2 linked regions of the Azospirillum sp. TSH100 genome follow. Each later gene encodes a partner of the first gene's protein in a complex. Links are inferred from orthologs where the notes say so. Each region holds a gene or a part of one and is shown on either strand. Other genes may lie near its edges.

Region 1 (8,931 bases):
CGCGAACTGAGCCAGCCATAGCTGTCCACCGCCTGCCCGGCGATGTAGGGCAGTACCGCATAGGCCCCGCCGAAGGTGACGAAGGCCGCCTTGGTGAACAGCGCCGCGACTCCGCGCCAGGGATCGGGTCCGAAGGCCAGCAGGATCGCCCCAACCGGCACCACCCACAGCACCACGCCCAGCGCCAGCAGGACCAGCAGGCGGCCTGTCCTGGGGGCCGGCTCCGCCGTCAGGTCGGCGGCGTCATCGTCATCGGCCACCGGATGGGGATGGGCGAACCAGTGATGGCCCAGACGCGCCGCCACGCCCCCTACCACCGCCGCGGCGCCGATCACCAGCGGGAAGGGCAGGTGCAGCAACGCCAGTGCCAGGAAGGCGGCACCGGCCATGGCGACGGCGGGCGGCCCCTTCAGCGTGCGGCGGCCCAGCCGCCAGACCGCGGCGGCGATGATCGCCACCACCGCCGGCTTGATGCCGTCGAACAGCGCACCGACCAGCCCGGTGTCGCCATGGGCGGCGGCGATCCAGGACAGGGCCAGCAGCACCAAGGCACCCGGCAGAACGAACAGCCCGCCAGCCAACAGCCCGCCGCGCACGCCATACATCCGCCAGCCGATGTAGGTGGCGAGCTGCTGCGCCTCCGGTCCCGGCAGCAGCATGCAGAAGTTCAGCGCGTGCAGGAACCGGGTCTGGTCGATCCAGCGGCGGCGGTCGACCAGTTCGCTCTGCATCATCGCGATCTGTCCGGCCGGCCCGCCGAAGCTGGTCAGCCCCAGCCGCAGCCAGTAGAGACAGAAGGTGAAGAAGGGCGGAGCGGGGGAGGGGGCGGTGGACGGATGGGGAGATGGGGAGTCGCTCATGGTTGAGCAGCCTAGCGTAAACACGGCAACAGCGCAGCCTTCGCCATCGGGCGGAATCGCCATTGGGGACAATTGCCGGGCGCCCATGGCCTTCCGCATCGCAGAGGTTTAATATTGCAACCGCGAGCGCCGCCGTCGGGGCCGGCGCCGGAAGTCGGGGACGCTGCAGAATGAAGGCTTCCACCCGCGGTCTTGCGGCTGTGTTGGGGGCGGCGCTGTGTGCCGGTGTCGGGGTGAGCACTGTTGGCGGGCTGACCCTGTCCGCAGGGCCGGCACAGGCCGCGGTCGGCGTCCATGCCGAGGAGATTGTGCGGTTTCCCTCCGTCGACGGGGATCTGACCGGTGGCGCGCCGACGATGCTGAGCGGCCGGCTGCTGCGCCCGGCGGGGAACGGCCCGCATCCGGCGGTGGTGATGCTGCATGGCTGCGGCGGCCTCTATGCCCGCAACGGCCGGGTGTCGCCGCGCCATGTCTGGTGGGCCACCCATTTGCAGCGTCAGGGCTACGAGGTGCTGATGGTCGACAGCTTCGGCCCGCGCGACGTGGAGGAGGTCTGCACCACCGCGCTGAAGGATCGCACCGTCCGTGCCACGGTGGAGCGCAAGCGTGATGCCTGGGCGGCCCTGGCCTTCCTGCGCAAGCGGCCGGAGGTGGATCACGAGCGCATCGGCCTGATCGGCTGGTCGCAGGGAGCGGGCACGGTGATGGCCGCCTATGGTGCCGGCGAGGATGGACCGGCCGGAACCGAGGAGAGCGGCTTCCGCGCCGCCGTGGCTTTCTATCCCGGCTGCAAGGCGGCGCTGAGCAACGAGGATTGGCAGCCCGACGGCCCGCTGCTGCTGCTGGTCGGCGGCAAGGACGACTGGACCCCGCCGGAGAGCTGCGTCGAACTGTCCGGCCGCGACGGGGTCAAGGGCAAGGTCGATCTGGTGGTCTACCCCGACGCCTATCACGGTTTCGACTCGCCGGACGCCCCGGTGCGCAAGCGCAAGAACCTTGCCACCGCGCCCGGCGGCACCGCCCATGTCGGCACGGATGAGGACGCCCGCTCGGATGCGATCCGGCGGGTGAACGAATTCTTCAAGGAAAAGCTTGGGGGGTGAAGAGCGGGTTTTCTCCCTCTCCCGGGGTGGGAGAGGGAGGAGTAAAAAACCCTTAACGGAACTCGACCGAAACGATCTCGTACAGCTTGGAACCGCCGGGGGTAGATACCTCGACGCTGTCGCCGACGGACTTGTTGATCAGGGCGCGGGCCAGCGGCGCCTGGATCGACAGAAGGCGGTTCTTGATGTCGCTCTCGTCCTGGCCGACGATCTGATAGGTCGTCTCCTCGTCCGTGTCCTGGTCGGCCAGGGTCACGGTCGCGCCGAACTTCACGGTGCTGCCGGTCAGCTTGGCCGGGTCGATGACCTCGGCGCGGCTGATCTTGTCCTCAAGCTCAAGCACGCGGCCTTCGATGAAGCTCTGACGTTCACGCGCCGCGTGGTACTCGGCGTTTTCCGAAAGGTCGCCATGTTCGCGGGCTTCCGCGATGGCTTTGATGACCGCCGGGCGTTCGGTGATCTTAAGGTGCTTCAATTCCTCCTGGAGGCGGTTGAAGCCCGCCGCTGTCATCGGAACTTTTTCCATGTTCGGTCCATCACCGCTTGCAGTCGTTCGACCTGTCCAAAGCGACATCAAGGACGAAGACGGCGCGGAGGAGGTCCGCCGCGCCGTCGTCCGTCCTTAATACGATCCGCTAAGGTACGACTGCAACGGGGCGACTTCAAGGCTGCCGTTCCGGAGTGCGGCAATCGCTTCCACCGCCGCGCGTGCTCCTGCCACCGTCGTATAGTACGGAATGTTGTAGGTCAGCGCGGTGCGACGCAGGCTGAAGCTGTCGGACAGCGCCTGGGCGCCTTCCGTGGTGTTGATGACCAGATGCACGTTCCCGTTGATCATGGCGTCGACGATGTGCGGCTGGCCTTCGACCACCTTGTTGATGGTCTCCGCCGGCACGCCGGCCTCGCTCAGCACCTTGGCGGTGCCGGAGGTGGCGAGGATGCGGAAGCCCATCTCGTGCAGCTTCTTGGAGATCACCGCCAGCGCCGGCTTGTCGTGGTCCTTGACCGAGACGAAGACGCTGCCCTTGACCGGCAGGGTGACGCCGGCGCCAAGCTGCGCCTTGGCGAAGGCGAGCGCGAAGTTGTGGTCGAGGCCCATGACCTCGCCTGTCGACTTCATCTCAGGGCCGAGCACGATGTCGACGCCGGGGAAGCGGGCGAAGGGGAAGACCGCTTCCTTGACCGCGGTGTGCGGGGGGGTCGGACCGTTCAGGGTGAAGGAGGACAGCTTCTCCCCGGCCATGACGCGGGCGGCGATCTTGGCGATGGCGGTGCCGGTGGCCTTGGCGACGAAGGGCACCGTGCGGCTGGCGCGCGGGTTGACCTCCAGGATGTAGACGGTTCCGGCCTTGACCGCGAACTGCACGTTCATCAGGCCGACCACCTTGAGCGCGCGGGCGAGCGCATCCGACTGGCGGTTGATCTCGGCGATGGTGTCGGCAGGCAGCGTGTAGGGCGGCAGGGCGCAGGCGCTGTCGCCGGAATGGATGCCGGCCTCTTCGATATGCTCCATCACGCCGGCGACATAGACGTCGGTGCCGTCGCAGACGACGTCGACATCGACCTCGATGGCGTCCTGCAGATAGCTGTCGATCAGCACCGGGTTCTTGCCCGACACCTGCACGGCGGTGCCCATGTAGCGCTGGAGCCCGGCCATGTCGTGGACGATCTCCATCGCCCGGCCGCCCAGCACGTAGGACGGACGGATGACGACCGGGAAGCCGATGCGGGCTGCGACCGCCTCGGCCTCTTCCAGCGAGCGGGCGAGGCCGTTGGCCGGCTGCTTCAGGTTCAGCTCATGCAGCAGCTTCTGGAAGCGCTCGCGGTCTTCGGCCAGGTCGATGGCGTCGGGCGAGGTGCCCAGGATCGGAATGCCCGCGGCCTCCAGGGCGGCGGCGAGCTTCAGCGGGGTCTGGCCGCCGAACTGCACGATGCAGCCCAGCACGGTGCCGTTGCGCTGCTCGACCCGCACCAGCTCCACCACGTCCTCGGCCGTCAGCGGCTCGAAATACAGGCGGTCGGCGGTGTCGTAGTCGGTGGAGACGGTCTCCGGGTTGCAGTTGACCATGATGGTCTCGATGCCGGCCTCCTGCAGGGCGTAGACGGCATGGACGCAGCAATAGTCGAACTCGATGCCCTGGCCGATGCGGTTCGGACCGCCGCCGAGGATGACGACCTTGCGCTTGTCGGTCGGGTCGGACTCGCACTCGGCCTCGCCGGTCCCATCGGTCTCGTAGGTCGAGTACATGTAGGGGGTGGCCGACGCGAATTCGGCGGCGCAGGTGTCGATGCGCTTGTAGACCGGGGTGATGCCAGCCATGCGGCGGGATGCTGCGACGGCGGCTTCGGTGGTCTTGGCCAGCTCGGCCAGACGGGCGTCGGAGAAGCCCATCTGCTTCAGCTTCAGCCAGCCGGCCTTGTCGGTCGGCAGGCCGTCGGCGCGGATCGTCGCCTCGCGGTCGGTGATCGCCTTGATCTGCTCCAGGAACCACGGGTCGTACTTGGAGACGGCCTGGACCTCGTCCACGGTGAAGCCGTGGCGGAAGGCCTGGGCGATCACAAGCAGGCGGTCAGGCGTCGGCGTGGCGAGCGCGCCGCGGATGGCGGTGCGGTCCGGATTTTCCTCCCCGCCGATCTTCACCTCGTTGAAGCCGGTCAGGCCGGTCTCCATCGAGCGCAGCGCCTTCTGCACCGATTCCTGGAAGGTGCGGCCGATCGACATCGCCTCGCCCACCGACTTCATCGAGGTGGTCAGCAGCGGCTCCGAGCCCTTGAACTTCTCGAAGGTGAAGCGCGGCATCTTGGTGACGACGTAGTCGATCGTCGGCTCGAAGCTCGCGGGCGTGGTGCCGGTGATGTCGTTGGTCAGCTCGTCCAGCCGGTAGCCGACGGCCAGCTTGGCGGCGATCTTGGCGATGGGGAAGCCGGTGGCCTTCGACGCCAGCGCCGAGGAGCGCGACACGCGGGGATTCATCTCGATGACGATCAGGCGGCCGTTGGCCGGGTTGACCGCGAACTGGACGTTCGAGCCGCCGGTGTCGACGCCGATCTCGCGCAGCACGGCGATCGAGGCGTCGCGCATGATCTGGTATTCTTTGTCGGTCAGCGTCAGCGACGGCGCCACCGTGATCGAGTCGCCGGTGTGGACGCCCATCGGGTCGATGTTCTCGATGGCGCAGACGATGATGCAGTTGTCGGCGCCGTCGCGCACGACCTCCATCTCGTATTCCTTCCAGCCCAGCACCGATTCCTCGATCAGCACCTCGCCGACCGGGCTGGCGCGCAGGCCGCCGCGCACGATGTCCTCGAACTCCGCCCGGTTGTAGGCGATGCCGCCGCCGGTGCCGGCCAGCGTGAAGCTGGGACGGATGATGGCGGGGAGACCGACGAATTCCAGCGCGTCCATCGCCTCGTCCAGCGTGCGGACCATGCGCGACTTCGGCGATTCGAGGCCCAGCTTGTCCATGGCGTCGCGGAACAGGATGCGGTCCTCGGCCTTGGCGATGACGTCGCGCTTGGCGCCGATCATCTCCACCCCGAGCCGCTCCAGCGTGCCGTCGTCGGACAGCGCCATCGCCGTGTTCAGCGCGGTCTGGCCGCCCATGGTCGGCAAGAGCGCGTCAGGACGCTCCTTCTCCAGGATCTTGGCGACGACGGCCGGGGTGATCGGCTCGATGTAGGTGGCGTCGGCCAGACCGGGATCGGTCATGATGGTGGCCGGGTTGGAGTTGACGAGGATGACCCGGTAGCCTTCCTCGCGCAGCGCCTTGCAGGCCTGGACGCCGGAATAGTCGAACTCGCAAGCCTGTCCGATGACGATCGGACCCGCGCCGATGATGCAGATGGATTTGATGTCGGTGCGTTTGGGCATGGGTCCGCTTCTCTGAAGTGTGGTCAGCCGAAAACCCCCCGGCGCCGGGGGACCGGAGACGGAGAGCGGGGATGGGCATGTCGTGCAAGGCCCCCTTATAGGGGGTTCGGGGCCGGGGGGGAAGGGGTGGCATGGATGTCACCCTCGCATGACTGAATCTCGGGCGCGGCACCTCCGGCCCATGCGGCCCTTGAACCGATGGGGAAAGGGACGCATCAATTCCCATTCTCCCGCTTCGCATACCCATTGGAGATATGCCCCGATGAGCCACGCATTCGCCAAGGACAGTCGCGCCTGCGCCGCCTGCGTCTCGTGGGGCGGCGAGCGCGCGCTGTCGGAGGACAACACGCTGGTGTACGTCGCCCGCCACGGGGTGGAAGGGGAGTGCCGCACCGCCAGCAGCCAGGACTACCGCCGCATCACCAAGGGCTATCATACCTGCACCGCCTGGGCGCCGTTGCCGATGCTGAAGAAGCATGGCGGACGGATCGGCCACACGCCGGCCGGGCAGGCGCACACTCCGGTCACCGCGGCGGCTTCGCGGCCAATCCTGCAACCGGTCTCCCAGCCGGTGCCGGCGGCAGCGGCCTTCGCTTCGGTGCCGGTGGCGACTCCGATGCTGGACCTGCCGCCGCCGCCCTGCCGGGCGGACGTGATCGACGTGGAGCAGACGCCTCAGGTCCGCATTCTTTACACTCATTGGGTGCGGCTGAAGCGCAAGCGCCGCATGCCGCTGGCGACGGAGATCGACACTGCCCAGGTCCGCGAAAGCGTGCCGCGCATCGCCCTGATGGAGCCGACCGCCGACGGCAGCGATTTCGTCTACAAGTCCTGCGGCCGCGCCCTGCAACGCCGGTTGGCCGAACGGCCGACGACGCGGCGGGTGAGCGACTGCCATCCCGAGCAGGCGGCGCAGCGCTGGCTGTCCGACCTGCGCGCCTGTCTGGAGAGTGGCGAGCCGCGTTGCCTGCTGGTGCGCGACGACCCGATGCTGCCGGGGTCGAAGTTCGTCGAACTGCTGCTGCCGCTGGCCGATGTCGAGGGCGGTCCGGCGACGCGTGTGCTGGCGTACCGCCATGTGCCGGGTGGTTGAGGGGGGGGCAATGGACGGCGCGCAAAGGGGAGAAGGACCGAAGGGGGAAGGCCCAGGGCCGGAGATCGTCGGCGTCTGGCCGGCGGCGGTGTGGATCATCGTCGGTGCCGGGCATTACCTGAACGATCCCGACCATTTCGCCGGCTGGAAGGGCGCCTTGTACTTCGTGCTGGGCACCGGGCTGGTGGCACTGGTCGGCGGCATCGCCAGCCTGTCTGCCCGCCGCACCGTCGCCGGCATCCAGGAACGCCTGCTGAAGGAGGTGCGCCATCGGCGCGATTGGGCGAGTTGGTGGGTGGCGCTGGCACTGCGCGGACTGGTTGGACTTGGCGAGGCGGTTCTGGTGACGCTGCTGGCGCTGTCGGTGGTGGCGATGCTGGGGTGATGATGGCGCCCTGATGATGAATGGTTCCGGTAAAAATGGATTGAGGGTGATTGCTCTCTGCCTGTTGGTTTCTGTATCGGCTGTTCTGGCGGGGTCGTTCTTCTACTTTTATGTCTATGCGAATTTGTTTTTCGACATGTGCGAGGTCGAAACGTTCGGGGCGAATCCTTCGCCGGATGGCAGGTTGTCGGTGGTCGTATATTCGATCGACTGTGGCGCGACCGCCGGCTTCGACACCCGGGCCGGCCTGATTCCGGCAGGCGAGGGAACCGATCCGCAAAACAGCAAGCAATTCCTGCATGTGCGGGGCCGGCATGGCTTGCAGGTCAGATGGATCGACGCGGCGACCGTCGAGATCGCCGCCTTCGATGGTACGAAGGCCTTCGACGGGCAGAACATCGTTCAGCGCGAAAATTTCATGCAAGGGGTCGCCATTTCCTATCGGTGACACCTGCGGATTCGGGGGAGCGGGGGATGGCTGGCAAGGGAATTGGCAAGGCGATCGGGTGGAGCGCTCTTCTGGCGATACTGTTTCTGCCGATGATGGGGGAGGACGCGTCGGCCAACGACAGCACCGGCTTTCAAGGCACTGGCGGAATCGAGCTGACCAGGACCGACGTGATCGAGATGCGGTCGGAGGATCTGTCGATCGGGATGGACGAGATCCGCGTCTCCTACGTCTTCCGCAATGTCAGCGACCATCCGGTCGAAACGCTGGTGGCCTTTCCGCTTCCGGATCTCGACCTGTCGCCGGGATTGACGGCGTCGGCCTGGACCTTTCCCAAGCCGGCCGATGATTTCCTCGATTTCCGCCTGTGGATCGATGACCGGCCGGTGCGGCCCTCTCTGGAGCGGCGCGCCATCTTCCAAGGCCGGGATGTGACGGCGACGGTGGAGGCGGCGGGGGCGCTGGGCATGACGCCCTGGGCGCCGGGCGCCTATGACGGCTACGCGCGGACACTGGATCCGGCGGCGCTGGCCCGGCTGCGCGATGCCGGCCTGATCCGGAATGGCGACGATGACAACAACCCGCAATGGACGCTGCGCACCCGTTATTTCTGGACGCAGACCTTTCCGCCGGGGCGCGATGTGCGGGTCCGCCATGTCTACCGGACCTTCCTGGGTCATTCCCTTCTCGGCGATGTGAACGAGATCGACGGCCGCGGCGTGGTCGGACGGCTTGTCGGAGAGGTGACCGGGACAGTGAACGCGACGGGAGATGACCGCTATTGCCTGGATGCGGCGACGCGGCGGACCGTGGCGACGGTCCAGGCGAAATATCCGCCGCCCGCCATGCCCTATGGCGCTGCGGAGATCGAATATATCCTGACCACGGCCCGCAACTGGCGCGGCCCGATCGGACGCTTCCACCTGACCATCGACAAGGGCGCTCCGGAAAACATCGTATCTCTGTGTTGGAATGGCTTGATCAAGACCGGTCCGACGACCTTCGAATCGACGATCACCGATTTCGTTCCCGACCGCGACATCCGCCTGCTGTTGTTTGTCCGGGGCAAAACTCCCTGACTCCCGCTCGCCCGTCTCGCCGGCGGCGTTTCCCGTGAAACGGCAACAGCCCCGCTCCTTCCGGAAGCGGGGCTGTTGCCTTGCTCGGACGC
Region 2 (5,444 bases), 1.1 Mb from region 1 along the record:
CACCCGCTCGTCCACATAGAAGGGAATGCCCTGGATATAGGCCTTGTTCAGCAGGTAGGGCGCCGGCTTGCGGGTGTCGATGCGGGCATGGAGGATGCCGGCCACCGCCTCGCGCTCCGCCGCGGTCAGGCGGGCGTCCAGATAGGGGTCGAGCTGGTCGACCGGCAGGTGCAGCGTTTCCAGCACCAGGAACACCGCCTCGTCGAAGGCCGTGGTGGTGCCGTGGCCGTAATCCAGATCGGCCTCGTTGAAGCGGCTGACGCCGTAGCGCAGGAAATCGCGGATCGTCTTCAGCTCGGCGGCCGCGGCGGCTGGGGTGTGTTTGGTGGTCACGGGCGGCTGGCTCCGGTCAGAGGCGGGAATGAGGGGTCAGAGCAGGTCGAGGACCGACTCCGGTGGGCGGCCGACGCGGGCGCGGTCGCCCTTGACCACGATGGGGCGCTCGATGGCGGCCGGGTTGGCGGACAGAGCGGCGACCAGCGCCTCGCCATCGAGATCCTTGGGCAGACCGGCCTCCGCCGCTTCCTTGGCACGGGTGATGTCGCGCGGCCCCTTGCCCAGCTTGGCGAGGAGGACCGACAGTTCCGCCGTGCTGGGCGGGGTCTTCAGATACTCGATCACCGTCGGCTCGACACCGCGGGAGCGCAGAAGCTCCAGCGTCTCGCGCGATTTGCTGCAACGCGGGTTGTGATAGATCGTCACGTCGCTCATGACAGGGTTTCCAAGTTTGAAGAGCGGTCAGACTGATACACCCAACCCGCGTTGCGCGCCAATCCGGCATGCGGAAACGGACGCCGCGGCGCAACATCCCTCAGGTGACAAGGGCCGGCTTTGGTATTATTTTGCGCGCTCGCTTTTCCGAAGGGCCCAGACGCGCCGTTTTCCCGGTGGGCGGGCCTTGCGGAACAGAACCGATGCCCAGATACGGAAGCCGGCCGTGACCAAGCTCTCGCTCTCCAAGGACAAGATCAACATCCTTCTGCTGGAAGGTGTTCACGACAACGCCATCGACGAGCTGGCCCGCGGTGGTTACGCCTCCGTCGAGCGGCTGCCGCGCGCGCTGGACGAGGATGAACTGCTGGAGCGCATCGGCTCGGTCCACATCCTGGGCATCCGCTCGCGCACCCATCTGACCGCCAAGGTGCTGGAGGCGGCGAACAAGCTGATCACCGTCGGCTGCTTCTGCATCGGCACCAACCAGGTCGACCTGAAGGCGGCGCGGCGCCAGGGCGTGCCGGTGTTCAACGCCCCCTATTCCAACACCCGGTCGGTGGCGGAGCTGGTGATCGGCGAGATCATCATGCTGATGCGCGGCATCTTCGAGAAGTCGCAGCTGGTTCATGGCGGCGGCTGGATGAAGTCGGCCAAGGACAGCTACGAGATCCGCGGCAAGACGCTGGGCATCGTCGGCTATGGCCATATCGGCACCCAGGTGTCGATCCTGGCCGAAGCCATGGGCATGCAGGTCCGCTTCTACGACACCGTGCGCAAGCTGGCTCTCGGCAATGCCCGCGCCTGCGACTCGCTGGAGGAGCTGCTGTCGGTGTCCGACGTGGTGACCCTGCATGTGCCGGATACCCCGCAGACCCGGAACATGATCGGCGAGCGCGAACTGGCCGCCATGAAGAAGGGCAGCCACCTGATCAACGCCGCCCGCGGGCAGGTGGTGGAGATCGAGGCGCTGGCCGCCGCGATGAACTCCGGCCACATCCTGGGTGCCGCCATCGACGTCTTCCCGGTCGAGCCCGGCTCGGACAAGGAAGAATTCCAGAGTGCGCTGCGCGGCATCAAGACCGCCATCCTGACCCCGCACATCGGCGGCTCGACGATGGAGGCCCAGGCCAACATCGGCACCGAGGTGGCGCAGAAGCTGCTCGAATATTCGGACAACGGCTCCACCGTCGGCGCGGTCAACTTCCCGCAGGTGGCGCTGCCGGTCCAGGCCGGCTGCACCCGCTTCCTGCACGTCCACGAGAACCGCCCCGGCATCCTGCGCAAGGTGAACGAGGTGTTCTCCGGCCGTGACCTGAACATCGCCGCCCAGTATCTCCAGACCGATCCGGAGCTGGGCTATGTGGTGGTGGACGTCAACGGCGACGTCGAAGAGCTGGAGGTCGTGAACGACCTGCGCGCCATCGAAGGCACGCTGAAGGCGCGCTTCCTGTTCCCGTCGCAGCATTGAGAAGGTGAGGGGAGGAGGGCCTGTCAGTGGCGCCCCTCTTCCCCTTCGTCTCTCTTGCCGTCAATTCTCTTGTGGGCGAAGGGTTTCCCGGTAACAGTGCCGGAATGACCGTTCGCCTCCTGTTCCTTGCCATTCTGGGCATGCTGCTGGCAGCCTCACCGGCCGCGGCACAGGCCAGCGGTTGCTCCGGTTTTCCGCCGGCTAAGCTGGATCTCGAAACCGTGCTGGCGCCGATCCAGCGCGACGATGCGCTGACGATTGCGCAGCTCACCCGCCTGCCGGGACGCACGCCGGGACCGGTCAGCGCCGCCGACAGCCATGTGCTCGGACTGACCCAGGCGCGTTATGGTGAACAATCGCAAGTGTCCGCCCTGTTCAAGACGATGGGCGACGGCACCTACTGCGCGTCGGCCAGCGCCCTGACGATCAGCTTCGGCTTCCAGCAGCGCGTCGTCCATGTCGCCAGGGAGATACCGGCCAATTCATGTCTGTATGGCGAGGTTCTGGCCCACGAGATGCGCCATGTCGCGGTGGACGAGGCTCTCCTTCAGGAGATGATGCCGCAGATCCGCAGCCAGTTGGATCAGGTGATCGCGGGGATGGCGCCGGTCCGGTCCCGCAGCCAGTCGCAGGCGATGGCGGCGATCCGCCGTCCGCTCGAATCGGCGATGCGGCGGATCATGCAGGACTTCGGCCGCGAACGCGACCGTCGGCAGGCCCAGGTCGACACCGTCGAGGAGTATGAGCGGGTCAGCCGGGTGTGCAACGGCGAGGCGCGCAATTACCTGCCGAAGCCCGCCACGCGGCGGACCGTTCGCCAGGGCTGAAGACCCCTCAGCGCTTGCGCCGCCGGCGGTCGGTGGCGTGACCGTCAACGTACTCTGGCGGTTTGCGGCGGACCCAGCCGATGAAGGCGGCGATGTCGGGATGGCCGCGAAGCGCATCGATCCCGTGATACTGGTCGCGCAACTGCTGTTCGGTCAGCACCGCATGGATCTTCGCATGGCAGATGCGGTGCATCGTCACCGTCTCCCGTCCGCCATAGGTGCGGGGGACGAGATGGTGTTCGTTCAGGCTGGCGCCGGGCACCATGGGCCGGCCGCAGAGCGGGCAGGCGGGACGGTCGGACCGGGTCACCGGCGCAGGACTGGTGGCGAAGCGATGATCTGGCAGGCGCATTCCAAACCATATGGTCTGATCGGTCGGCCGGCCAAGATGGCTGTGACAGGTCGGTACTCCAATGAAAAAGGGGAGCCGCCATCGCGACTCCCCCATTCTCCAACGAACCCTGTCCGGTTTCAGGCCGCCTTCTTCTCGGCGATCAGCTGGACGAAGCGGTCGAACAGATAGTGGCTGTCCTGCGGACCGGGCGAGGCTTCCGGGTGGTACTGCACCGAGAAGACAGGCTTGCCCTTCAGGCGGATGCCCTCGTTGGTGCCGTCGAACAGGCTGACATGGGTGACCTCGGCGTCGGCCGGCAGGGTTTCCGGCACCACGACGAAGCCGTGGTTCTGGCTGGTGATCTCCACCCGGCCGCTGGCGAGATCCTTGACCGGATGGTTGGCGCCGCGGTGGCCCTGCTGCATCTTGGTGGTCTTGGCGCCCAGCGCCAGCGACAGCATCTGGTGGCCGAGGCAGATGCCGAACATCGGCACACCGGTGTCGAGCAGGCCCTTGATGGTCGGCACGGCATATTCGCCGGTGGCGGCGGGGTCGCCGGGGCCGTTGGACAGGAAGACGCCGTCCGGCTGGTGGCGCATCACGTCCTCGACCGTGGCGGTGGACGGAACCACCGTCACCTTGCAGCCGGCGGCGGCGAGGCAGCGCAGGATGTTGCGCTTGGCGCCATAGTCGATGGCGACGACATGGTACTGCGGCTTGTCCTGGGTGGCGTAGCCGCCGCCGATGGTCCAGCCGGCCTCGGTCCAGTCATAGGTCTGGCGGCAGGACACGTCCTTGGCCAGATCCATGCCCTCCAGACCCGGCCAGCCCTTGGCCTTGGCGACCAGCGCCTCGATGTCGAACTTGCCGTCAGGCGCATGGGCGACGACGCCGTTGGGCGCGCCCAGATCGCGGATGCGGCGGGTCAGCCGGCGGGTGTCGATGCCGGCCAGGCCGACGAGGCCGTAGCTCTTCAGCCAGTCGTCCAGATGGCGGGTGGCGCGCCAGTTGGACGGGTCGGTGATGTCGGCGCGCAGGATCAGGCCGCGTGCGGCGGGCGTGATCGTCTCGATGTCTTCGGCGTTGGCGCCGGTGTTGCCGATGTGCGGGAAGGTGAAGGTGATGATCTGGCCGGCATAGCTGGGATCGGTCAGGATCTCCTGATAGCCGGTCATGGAGGTGTTGAAGCACACCTCGCCCACCGAATCCCCCGTGGCGCCGATGCCTCGGCCGCGGAACACGGTGCCGTCGGCCAGGACCAGGACGCCGGTGTGAACCGCATTGTCGGAGGGGGGAGTGGCGAGAGTCATTCCAGTGAACCTTCCCAAAAACCGCGGCCGGCGACGGATCGGGTGATCGGCGGAACGGCGACGGCCTAGCGTCCCGCCGGGCGCGCACACGTAGCCGCTCGCACCCCACCTCCGCCGGAATGGGCGATGACGTGGGATCGAGTGGGCTGATCGGATGGGCCGGACATCCTATATGACGATTGGACGCCCGATTTCCAGCAATAGCTTTGCAAGGCGGCCCTGATCCGCCGACAAAGTCGGGTGGTGCGGGCCGCCCATTCGCTGGCCGGGGCTTTTGCCATGGAAATCGGCGGCCATTTTCGGAATAGTCGGCTGTCCGGCTGGAGCCTCCTTTCCCGGCCCGACGAAGCAAGGAAGACAGGACATGACGCTGCGCACGCAGTTCACCGACAGCCTCAAGGATGCGATGCGCGCGAAGGACCAGCGCGCGGTGTCCACCATTCGCATGATCCTCGCCGGCCTGAAGGACCGCGACATCGCCGCCCGCACCCGCGGCGTGACCGACGGCATTGACGAGGCGGAGATCCTGTCGATGCTGCAGACCCTGGTGAAGCAGCGCAACGAATCGGCGGGGCTGTACGAGCAGGGCGGCCGTCCCGAACTGGCCCAGCAGGAGCGCGAGGAGATCGCGGTCATCGAACGCTTCCTGCCGAAGCAGATGAGCGACGAGGAGGCCGGCGCCGCCATCGACGCCATCGTCACCGAACTGGGTGCGGTCAGCATCAAGGACATGGGCAAGGTGATGGCCGAGCTGAAGGCCCGCCATGCCGGCCAAATGGACTTCGCCAAGG

The links. Proteins that work in one complex are often made in the same cells at the same time.
Region 2: the proteins of carB (region 1) and carA are in contact, whole or in part, in a solved structure (PDB 1KEE), measured with the Escherichia coli proteins. The link is inferred for Azospirillum sp. TSH100 from one-to-one orthologs.

The regions. Positions count from the first base shown.
Region 1 is NZ_CP039634.1:693,977-702,907, reverse strand. What follows is about bases 2,386-6,183. They hold carB (carbamoyl-phosphate synthase large subunit), read right to left. Parts: upstream 5,835-6,183; coding sequence 2,586-5,834; downstream 2,386-2,585. Other genes in these bases: E6C72_RS03305 (hypothetical protein), read left to right, coding at 6,097-6,183; greA (transcription elongation factor GreA), read right to left, coding at 2,386-2,489. Outside these bases: chrA (chromate efflux transporter), read right to left, coding at 1-860; E6C72_RS03320 (dienelactone hydrolase family protein), read left to right, coding at 1,031-1,963; more of greA, read right to left, coding at 2,016-2,385; more of E6C72_RS03305, read left to right, coding at 6,184-6,927; E6C72_RS03300 (hypothetical protein), read left to right, coding at 6,938-7,312; E6C72_RS03295 (hypothetical protein), read left to right, coding at 7,326-7,760; E6C72_RS03290 (DUF4424 family protein), read left to right, coding at 7,787-8,839. UniProt on the Escherichia coli protein: Large subunit of the glutamine-dependent carbamoyl phosphate synthetase (CPSase).
Region 2 is NZ_CP039634.1:1,810,543-1,815,986, forward strand. Bases 2,568-5,444 are described here. They hold carA (glutamine-hydrolyzing carbamoyl-phosphate synthase small subunit), read right to left. Parts: upstream 4,654-5,444; coding sequence 3,481-4,653; downstream 2,568-3,480. Other genes in these bases: E6C72_RS08675 (hypothetical protein), read left to right, coding at 2,568-3,009; E6C72_RS08680 (HNH endonuclease), read right to left, coding at 3,017-3,361; E6C72_RS32700 (TetR/AcrR family transcriptional regulator C-terminal domain-containing protein), read right to left, coding at 4,719-4,934; E6C72_RS08690 (GatB/YqeY domain-containing protein), read left to right, coding at 5,018-5,444. In the rest of the region: prmB (50S ribosomal protein L3 N(5)-glutamine methyltransferase), read right to left, coding at 1-333; arsC (arsenate reductase (glutaredoxin)), read right to left, coding at 370-711; serA (phosphoglycerate dehydrogenase), read left to right, coding at 938-2,182; more of E6C72_RS08675, read left to right, coding at 2,287-2,567. UniProt on the Escherichia coli protein: Small subunit of the glutamine-dependent carbamoyl phosphate synthetase (CPSase).